DNA from 3 places in the Dietzia sp. JS16-p6b genome. Region 2 is predicted to be linked to each of the others. Evidence: riboswitches for the same ligand, from Rfam matches in the RefSeq annotation. Region 2 holds a riboswitch; each other region holds the start of a gene.

Region 1 (3,265 bases), 1.3 Mb from region 2:
AACAGGTGGATGATCAGCGAGTTGGTGGCGATGTCGTGCGCGGTGCTCCCTGAGGCGTGCCCCGTGGCCGCCACCGGCAGGAGCGAGAGCACCGACACGCCCAACCAGATCACCGACCAGCGCCAGCTCACGGTGAGCCGCTGACCGATCCCGGCCACCAGCGCGATCACCGCCGCCCACCGCCAGGACGAGGCCACGTCGATCTGGTTGATCGCCACGATCCACTGGTCCGGAGGCAGCGCCGCCCAGAACGTGCGGCCGGAGACGTCCGACAGGGTCAGCGGGATGAGCAGAGCCGCGGCCACCGCCCACGAGATGTTGGCCCACGAGGAGATCCGCTGCGATCGGTACCCGTCCACGTCGAGGGTCTTGTCCTTCTGGGGCGGGGTGAAGAACGCCGCGAACAGGGCCGTCCCCACCGCCACCGCGGCGAGCAGCTCGCCCACCGCTCGGACCGCCGGGAGCCCGGCCGTGGTGAGGACGCCCGGGTCCGGCACGCCCACCAGCGCGAGCGCCACCTCCGTGGACATGCCCGACAGCGGGATCACCACCGCGGCGGCCACCACCGCGAGCAGGATCACGACGGGCACCACGCTGCGGGTCGTGAGCGTTCCGGCGCGGGCGGGTGTCGACTTGGACGACGTCATGGCCACCATCGTATTAACCCGATCGCCACGGGCCGATTCGCGGCTGCGGCGCACACCCCCGGATCGGCTATCATCCTTCCGGCGACGCCGGACGCGGGCGTCGCAGGCCTCCGTAGCTCAGTGGATAGAGCATCCGGTTTCTACCCGGCTGGTCAGGGGTTCGAATCCTCTCGGGGGCGCACACTTCGGCGCAGGTCGGCGGCGCTGACCGGCGTGGCACCGGTCCGACGCCCGCCGCCTGCCGCCTCCCGCAGCACACCGCCGGCCGCAGCACACCGCTGGCCAACGCCCGCCCTCGGCATCAGGCCCCCTCGTCGCGCGGTCGATTCTGTTCACGTTTCCCCAGGTGGGGATCCGCCGGAGCCGCGCATATGTGACCACTCGCCGGGCAGCGCAGGGTGGTAGGTTCGCACTTCGAGCTGATCCACAGGATCGGCGTCGATGACACGGGGTGCCCCTACCGAACGGGGCTGAGATCACACCCGCTGAACCTGAACTCGTTCACACGAGCGGAGGGATGTCACATGCGCTGGTGCACGCGGCCACCCCTGTGCACGCCGCGGTCCTGGTGCACGCCGTGCTGAGTCGCCCCGCAGTTCCGGCCGTGGCGCTGGACGGTCTGGGCCACACCTACCCGGGAGCACGCCGGCCCGTTCTCGCGGATCTCAGCCTGTCCGTCCCGGTGGGCCAGCACATCGCGGTCGTCGGGCGCAGTGGCTGCGGCAAGTCCACGCTGCTTTCGCTGATCGCCGGCCTGACCGAACCGACGACCGGGACCGTCTCCGTGTTGGACGAACGCCGGCCCGGCCGGCGCCTGGAGCACTGCGCGTTGATGCCGCAGGGCGACAGCCTGCTGCCGTGGATGACCCTGCTCGACAACGTCGCGATCAGTCTCCGCAATCAGCGGGAGCGCCGGCGCGTGGCCCGCGCCGAAGCCCAGCACCTGCTGGACCGCCTGGGCCTGGGCGCCTGGTCGGGGGCCCGTCCGTCGGCTCTGAGTGCGGGCATGCGCCAGCGCGCGGCACTCGCGCGCGCACTGCTCGCTCGCAAACCCCTGCTGCTGGCGGACGAGCCGCTCGGTGCGCTCGACGCGATCACCCGAGCCGACGTCCAGCAATGGCTGCGCGAGACCCTCGCCGGGACGCCGGCCACCCTCGTCATGGTCACCCATGACGTCGATGAAGCCCTGCTCCTCGCCGAACGTGTGGTCCTGCTGGCACGGCACGAGGCCGACGCCCCGGCGCGCGTGGTGTCCACCTGGCCGGGGTGGTTCGGCGACGACCGCCCCCGCGAGGCCCTGCTCGGCGACAAGGGATTCGCGGCGACCCGCCAGGACATCCTCCGCGCGCTGGCACGGGAATCCCATCTGGCCGACGGCGGAGCCGCCCCATGACCGTCCGAGTCCTCCGATCCGCCGCTCCCGCCTGCGTGACGATCCTGCTGGTCCTCGCCGCGTGGATCACGATCACCGCGCTCGAACTCGTTCCGGCCTACGTCATCCCCGCGCCCGGCGCCGTGCTCGACTCGCTCGTGACCACCTGGCCCGACCGGCTCGGTTCCGCCACGCTGCTGACCGCCTCCGAGACCCTCCTGGGTGTGGTGCTAGGAGTGGTCGTCGCGGTGATCGTCGTGATCATCAGCGCGTTCGTGCCCACCATCGGTCAGGCCATGACCCCACTGCTGGTCGCCTCCCAGGCCATCCCGGTGATCGTGATAGGTCCGCTGCTGACGATCTCCCTCGGGTACGGGATGGCGCCGAAGGTCATCGTCGTCGCCCTGTTGTGTTTCTTCCCCGTCGCCCTCAACCTCCTCTCCGGCGTGCGGGCCGTCGACGCCCGGGTGATCGACACGCTGCGGAGCCTGCACGCCACCCGGTGGTCGCTCTTCTGGCGGGTTCGTCTGCCGTCCGCCGCGCCCCGCGGGTTCGCCGGATTGCGCGTCTCGGTCACGTTCGCGCCGGTGGCCGCGGTGTTCGCCGAGTACACCGGGTCGACCAACGGCCTGGGGTACCTCATGCTGCAGGCCATCCCGCGTCTCCAGACGGACTTCGTCTTCGCCCAGGTGGTCGTGCTGACGATCATGTCCAGCGTCCTGCTGGCCACCGTGACCATCCTCGAACGACTCATCTGCCCGTGGAACACCCCCACCGGGGAAAGGACCCCATCATGACGCACACATCCACCAGCGCGGCCCCACGCCGGACCGTCACCCGACCGGGCGTCACCCGAACGGGCGTCACCCGACCCGGCGTCCGCATGCTCGCGATCGCCGCCGCTGCGGCGCTGGCCCTGACCGGATGCCAGGCGGCTTCGGACGATGCGGACACGACCGAGACCGGAGCCGCACCGGTGAGTGTCCTGCTGGACTGGAGCCCCAATCCCGATCACGTGGCGCTGTACACCGCGCAGCACACCGGCGCGTACGGCGACGCCGGCGTCGACGTGACGTTCATGACGCCCGCCAACACGGCCGACGCCGCGCGGGAGGTGTCCCTGGGGCGGGCGGACCTGGCCATCTCGTATGAGCCCGACACCCTCATCGCCGCGGAACAGGGCCTCGACGTGATCTCGGTGGCCGCCCTGATCCCCACCTCGCTGACCTCGCTGATCGCCAGGACG
Region 2 (3,265 bases):
GTTGGACGAGGTCCGCCAGGAGGCCGAGGAGCAGTTCCTCGCCAAGTACCGCCGGGCGCTGACCCCGTTCGCCGGAGAGATAGAGGCCGCGGATCTGGTCGCGATCCTCGGCGCCGGCGATTCCCTCGCCCGGGCCGCGACCACCGGCTCGATCACCACGACCCACGCCCACGAGGTGCTCACCAGAGTCATCGTGTCCGTCACGTCCCGAGACTGAATCGAAAGGCAGCTCATGACCATCACGCACCCGCCCGAACCCCGCACGGCCCTCTGGGTGTACGCCCACCCTCGACCGGGCTCTCTCAACGAGCACCTCTTCCGGACCGGCACCGAGTCGCTGTCCGCGCGGTACACCGTGGAGACCTCGGACCTGTACGAGCAGGGCTTCGACCCCGTGTTGTCCGATCGCGACCTCGGCGAGCCGGAGGGCCGATCGAGATCGATCGTCGAGCTGTCCGCTGACGCCTACGCCGCGGGCCGCCTTCCCGACGACGTCCGGGCCGAGCAGGCCAAGATCGCGGCGGCCGAGCTCGTCGTCTTCCAGTTCCCGCTGTGGTGGTACGGGCCGCCGGCCATCCTGAAGGGATGGTTCGACCGGGTGATGACGACCGGTTTCGCCCACGGCGACCTCGACCCCGAGCTCGGCGTACCCCGTCGCTACGGAGACGGCGGGCTGGCCGGTCGCAAGGCCCTCATCGTGGTGACCGCCGGGGAGGACGAGCGCTCGATAGGGCGTCGTGGCGTGAGCGGCGATATCGAGTCCCTGCTCTTCCCCGTGACCCACGGGGTCCTCTGGTACACCGGGATCGAGGTACTGGACCTGCACGTCGTCTACGACGCCGACGGGCTGTCCGGTGCGGACGTGGAGGCGCAGGCCCATCGGCTGCGCACCCGGCTGGACGGTATCGACACCGAGCCCGTCGCGGCTTTCCGTCGCCTCCGGGACGGGGATTACCGCGGTACCCGCGCCCTACGGGAGGACCTTCTGCCCGGCCGCACCGACCTCGGCATCCACCTCGCGCACAGCGGCGCGAGTAGGCTGAGCCGTGACACGGGGTGCCCGCCACGGGCTGAGATCACACCCGAGCGAACCTGATCGAGTTCATACTCGCGTAGGGATGTCGTCGATGCGTCCACCGGCCGCTCGGACTCGTGAGGTGGTCCCCCTCCACGACCAGCGCCGGGAGAACGATGACCACGCCACACCACGCCCCTCACGATGCGCCACGGCACCCACGGAGGATCCGCTTCAACGCCTTCGCCATCAACGGGGTGGGCCACCAGCTCCCGGGGCTCTGGCGGCATCCCGCGGACCGCTCCCGGGACTATCGCGACCTCACGCACTGGACCCGTCTGGCCCGGCTCCTGGAGGAGGGGCTGTTCGACGGCATCTTCCTCGCGGACGCACTCGGGCCCTACGACGTCTACGGCGGTAGCGCCGATGCGGCCCTGCGGACTGCGGCCAAGATCCCGATGAACGACCCGATGATGCTGGTGAGCGCGATGGCGGCCGTCACGGAGCATCTCGGCTTCGGCATCACCGCGAGCACGTCGGCCGAGCACCCGTACACCTTCGCCCGGCGGATGTCGACGCTCGATCACCTCACCCGGGGCCGGGTGGGGTGGAACGTGGTCACGGGGTATCTCACCAGCGCGGCGCGGAATCTGGGCCAGGACGACCAGCTCTCCCACGATGAGCGCTACGACCGGGCGGACGAGTACCTGGAGGTCCTCTACAAATTGTGGGAGGGATCCTGGGAGGACGACGCGGTGGTGCTCGACGCGGAGCGGGACACCTTCGTCGACCCGGCGAAGGTGCACCCGATCGACCACCACGGGACGTACTTCACGGTTCCGGGGATTCATCTGTCGGAGCCCTCTGCACAGCGGACCCCGGTCATCTATCAGGCCGGCGCCTCCGAGCGGGGAGTCCGCTTCGCCACCGAGAACGCGGAGGCGATCTTCGTCGCGTCCCCGACTCTCGCGCAGACCCGTGAGCAGGTCGGTCGGATCCGCGAGGGACTGGAGGCGGCGGGGCGAGGGCGGGACGCCGCACGCGTCTATGCGCTGCTCACGATCGTCGTCGACCAGACCGACGCGGCGGCCGCCGCGAAGTATCGCGACGTCTTCTCCTACGCCTCCGAGACGGGGAATCTGGTACTCAACTCGGGCTGGTCGGGAATCGACCTCTCCCGGGAGGATCTAGACGCACCGCTGGACCCGGTCGCCACCGATGCCATCCAGACCACGGTGTCGAGCCTCTCGGGCGCCGCGGACCCCGACGGCCGGTGGACGTTGCGCGACAGCGCCCGGTTCAACGCGACGGGCGGCCCCGTGGTGGTGGGGTCGGGGGACACCGTGGCCGACGCCCTGGAGCACTTCATGGCGGAGACGGATGTCGACGGCTTCAACCTGGCCTATGCGCTCAACCCCGGGACCTGGGAGGACGTCGTCGAGTTCCTCATCCCTGTGCTCCAGCACCGCGGACTGTATCCGCGAGCAGCGGAACCCGGCACCCTCCGCGCCCGGATGTTCGGTGACGGCGACCGGCTGCCGGAGTCACACCGTGGGGCGGCTTTTCGTCGAGGGTGAGGTGCGAGAAGCACGCGCCCGGTGAGGACCCGAGCTGGCAGACTGGCCCGCGTGGGCGGCGGGCGAGGTGAGGGTGGATCGATCCGATCCGTCTCAGGGGCAACCCCTGGGTGCACATCACAGCGAGACACTGCGTCCGGCGCCGTGCGGCACGCTCCGCGTGCGCGACGGCACCGCAGAGACGAACGTCGGGTCACCTCGCCCGTCGGCCACCATCTCGACGGCCACCGTGTTGTCGACCACGATCCGCCCAGCCACCGTCTCGAGGGTCGATGACCTCGCCCGTCCTGACCGTGGAGGAGGTCGGTGAGGCCGCGGCCCGGTTCTCCCGCACCTACACCGGATGGACCTGGCCCGAACTCCGGCGCGCACTCGACTCCGTCCTCCCGGAGGCGATCACCCGGGACGCCCTGCCGATCCTGCTCGCATGGTATCCAGACGAACCCCGCCACCCGGCCGCTGCGCTTCGCCAGGTACTGACGGAGTGGACCCGGCCCGCGGGGGCACCCACGACCGTGCCCCTGCCGGAGCCGCCCCCTCGTACCACCATCGTCGACGGGCTGCCGCAGCTCTACTCGGAGGCCGAGGTGGCCCGGTGGCTCGGGTTCACGGCCGGAGAACTCGACTGGTTCGCCGATCCCGGCAACTGGCTGCGCACGGCGCCTCCACGCCT
Region 3 (3,265 bases), 510 kb from region 2:
TAGGTGATCACGCCGGTCTTGACGTCGTCGCGATCGGGCAGGCCCAGGTGCTCCTTGGGGGTGACGTAGCAGAGCATCGCCGTGCCCGCCTCGGCGATCCGCGCGGCCCCGATGGCGGAGGTGATGTGGTCGTAGCCCGGAGCGATGTCCGTGGCCAGCGGCCCCAGTGTGTAGAAGGGCGCCTCCTCGCACCACTCCTCCTCCAGGCGCACGTTCTCCACGATCATGTGCATCGGCACGTGTCCCGGGCCCTCGATCATCACCTGGACGCCGTGGCGCTTGGCGATCCGGGTGAGTTCACCCAGCGTTCGGAGCTCGGCGAACTGCGCCTCGTCGTTGGCGTCGGCGATCGACCCGGGCCTCAGGCCGTCCCCGAGGGAGAACGTCACGTCGTACGTCGCGAGGATCTCGCACAGCTCACTGAAGTGGGTGTAGAGGAAGGACTCGCGGTGGTGTGCCAGGCACCACGCGGCCATGATCGATCCCCCGCGCGACACGATCCCGGTGACGCGCGTGGCGGCGAGCGGGACGTACCGCAGGAGCACCCCGGCGTGGACGGTCATGTAGTCCACTCCCTGTTCGCACTGCTCGATGACGGTGTCCCGATAGAGCTCCCAGGTCAGCGCCGTCGGGTCGCCGCCCACTTTCTCCAGTGCCTGGTAGATCGGCACGGTGCCCACGGGGACGGGCGAGTTGCGCAGGATCCACTCGCGGGTCTCGTGGATGTCCCGCCCGGTGGACAGGTCCATGATGGTGTCCGCGCCCCACCGGGATGCCCACACCATCTTCTCGACCTCCTCCGCGATCGAACTGGTGACCGCGGAGTTGCCGATGTTGGCGTTGATCTTGGTGACAAAGCGCTTGCCGATGATCATCGGTTCGCTCTCCGGGTGGCGGTGATTGGCCGGGATGACGGCGCGGCCGGCGGCCACCTCGGATCGCACGAGCTCCACGTCGATTCCCTCGCGCGCGGCGATGAAGCGCATCTCCGGGGTGATGTGACCCGCGCGGGCCCAGGCCAGCTGGGTTCGTACCGGCGTGGAGTCCTCCGACGAGGCGGGCACGGCCTCCGGGTGCGTCCACTCGTCGCGGGTGGGTGGTAGGCCGGAGCCGAGGTCGTGGCACTGCCCGGCGTCGGCGTACCCGGTGTACGGGCCGGAGGTGTCGTAGACGTCGAACGACGTGCCGTTGGTCAGGGCGATCCGGCGGACGGGCACGCGCAGCGTGCCGCCCTCCGCCGGGATCTCGAGGTACGACTTGCTGCTGGAGTGGATCGGGCCGCAGGTCACGGACTCGATCGAGGTGGACTCTGCGCTGGGGGTGGACGTGTGTGTGCCCATGATGCTCACTGCTCCCTACGCCGGCATGACCCGGACAGGTTCTACGGTCGACGGCCCGGCCGGCCGTCCTCTCAGCCCGCGCTCCGAAGCGGACTCCCGTGGGGACGAGTATGAAATTGTGCCGGGCGAGCGTACCCCGGCGAGTAGCATCGGGTGTGGAACACACCCTGCCGAAGGAGTCCCATGTCCCGAGTGGAGTCACTGGTGCTGGTCCACAACACCGATAGAGACCGGTTCGAACTGTGGGACGGCGAGACCTTCATGGGTCTGGTGGGGTACGAGAAGGACGGCGACGTCTACATCCTTCTCCACACCGTCATCGAGGAGCATTTCGGACAGCAGGGCATCGCTCGACTGCTGGTCAGTCTGGTCCTCACCCGGATGCGTCTGGACGGGCACAAGATCCGCCCGGTGTGCAGCTACGTCCGCCGGTTCCTCGTCCGCTTCCCCGAGTACCAGCTCCTCGTGGCCCCCCGCTGACCCGGGAAGGGTGTTTCAGGGAGCCCACGTTCGGGGATACGATTCGGGCATGACGAATCCGAGCTACCCCGGTTCCTCCTCCGACTCCCCGTACGGGGCCGGCCAGACCCCCGGGCAGGAGTCCGGTTACTGGCAGGACCAGAGCTACGGCCAGGGCCCGACATACGGGCAGGGCGCGTCGTCGTATGGCCAGCACCCGGGTTACGGGGCCCAGACCCCCGGGGGGTTCACCGGGTCCCCCGGAGCCGCACGGCCGGGCCCCCCGTCGAACATCGGTTGGGCGGTGGCCTCGATCCTGTTCTTCTGGCCGCTCGCATTCGTCGCGATGACCCGGGCCTCGGACGTCTACCCGCTGTGGGCGGCCGGTCACCACGCGGAGGCCGAAGCGGCGAGCGCGTCAGCCAAGAAGCTCGGCCTCATCTCGCTCGGCCTCTTCGCCCTGCTCATCGTGCTCTACTTCGCCTTCATCTTCGCCATGATCGGGCTGAGCGCCAGCGGGTTCTGACCTGCGGGCGGGCCGTTCCCGCCACGGCGGGTGCTCTCGCTCAGGCGAGGCCCAGAAGCGGCGCCTCGATGGCCGGGCAGGCGTCCATCACCACGTCCAGCCCCGCATCGGCAGCGCGCTGGGCCGCGGCCTCGTCTATCACACCCAGCTGGAGCCAGACCGCCTTCGCGCCCCGGGCGATCGCCTGGTCCACGACGTCGCCCGCGAGCGCCGAGTTGACAAAGACGTCGACCACATCGATCTCGCCGGGTACCGACGCGAGATCCGGGTATCCCTGCTGACCGTGGACCGTCTCAGCCCTGGGATGAACCGGCACTATCTCGTGACCCAGGTTGCGGACATAGGCGGCGATCCTGTGCGCGGTCCGTCCGGTGTTCGCCGACAGGCCCACGACCGCCCAGCGCCCGCGGTCCGAGAGCAGACGTCTGACAACGGCCGGATCATTGGTGTGACTCATACCCGGTGCAATGCGCGCCGGCGCCCGGACATTCCCGACGGGTCGTGTGCGCGGGTGCGTCCTTCGCGGGCTCAGTCAGTCCCCGACGGCGTCCCTGGCGCGGCGGACGATCTTCGGGTCAGGGTCGAACACCACCTGGGGGTCCTTCTCCGGATAGTCGAACTGGTGGAGGAAGTAGCGCATGGCGTTGATGCGCGCCCGCTTCTTGTCGTTGGACTTGATGGTGATCCAGGGGGCCCAGTCGGTGTCGGTGCGCCGGAACATCTCCTCCTTGGCGGCGGTGTACAGGTCCCACTTGTCGAGTGATTCCAGGTCCATCGGGGAGAGCTTCCACCGACGGACCGGGTCGAGCTGCCGGATCGCGAACCGGGTCTTCTGCTCCTCCTTGGTGACGGAGAACCAGAACTTCGTCAGGCCGATGCCCGAGTCCACCAACATCTTCTCGAACATGGGCGCCTGCTCCATGAACGTGGAGTACTGGGC

Evidence for each region. Region 2 has a riboswitch for thiamine pyrophosphate ahead of CT688_RS16435 (LLM class flavin-dependent oxidoreductase). Riboswitches for the same ligand answer to the same signal wherever they lie in the genome.
Region 1: it holds a riboswitch for thiamine pyrophosphate, as region 2 does, so the genes downstream of both, CT688_RS05315 (ABC transporter ATP-binding protein) here and CT688_RS16435 (LLM class flavin-dependent oxidoreductase) in region 2, are expected to answer to the same signal.
Region 3: it holds a riboswitch for thiamine pyrophosphate, as region 2 does, so the genes downstream of both, thiC (phosphomethylpyrimidine synthase ThiC) here and CT688_RS16435 (LLM class flavin-dependent oxidoreductase) in region 2, are expected to answer to the same signal.

Annotation. Positions count from the first base shown of each region.
Region 1 is NZ_CP024869.1:1,174,959-1,178,223, reverse strand. It holds gene CT688_RS05325 (cytochrome c oxidase assembly protein) at 1-647, opposite strand, end outside; tRNA gene CT688_RS05320 (tRNA-Arg) at 754-826, shown strand; TPP riboswitch at 1,085-1,182, shown strand; gene CT688_RS05315 (ABC transporter ATP-binding protein) at 1,165-2,040, shown strand; gene CT688_RS05310 (ABC transporter permease) at 2,037-2,816, shown strand; gene CT688_RS05305 (ABC transporter substrate-binding protein) at 2,813-3,265, shown strand, end outside.
Region 2 is NZ_CP024869.1:3,551,115-3,554,379, forward strand. It holds gene CT688_RS16425 (TetR/AcrR family transcriptional regulator) at 1-217, shown strand, start outside; partial or broken gene CT688_RS16430 (NAD(P)H-dependent oxidoreductase) at 233-880, shown strand; TPP riboswitch at 1,043-1,136, shown strand; gene CT688_RS16435 (LLM class flavin-dependent oxidoreductase) at 1,192-2,592, shown strand; gene CT688_RS17400 (hypothetical protein) at 2,710-2,850, opposite strand; gene CT688_RS16440 (reverse transcriptase family protein) at 2,865-3,265, shown strand, end outside.
Region 3 is NZ_CP024869.1:3,039,295-3,042,559, reverse strand. It holds gene thiC (phosphomethylpyrimidine synthase ThiC) at 1-1,340, opposite strand, end outside; TPP riboswitch at 1,334-1,450, opposite strand; gene CT688_RS14030 (GNAT family N-acetyltransferase) at 1,524-1,820, shown strand; gene CT688_RS14025 (CD225/dispanin family protein) at 1,870-2,325, shown strand; gene CT688_RS14020 (CoA-binding protein) at 2,366-2,782, opposite strand; gene ppk2 (polyphosphate kinase 2) at 2,858-3,265, opposite strand, start outside.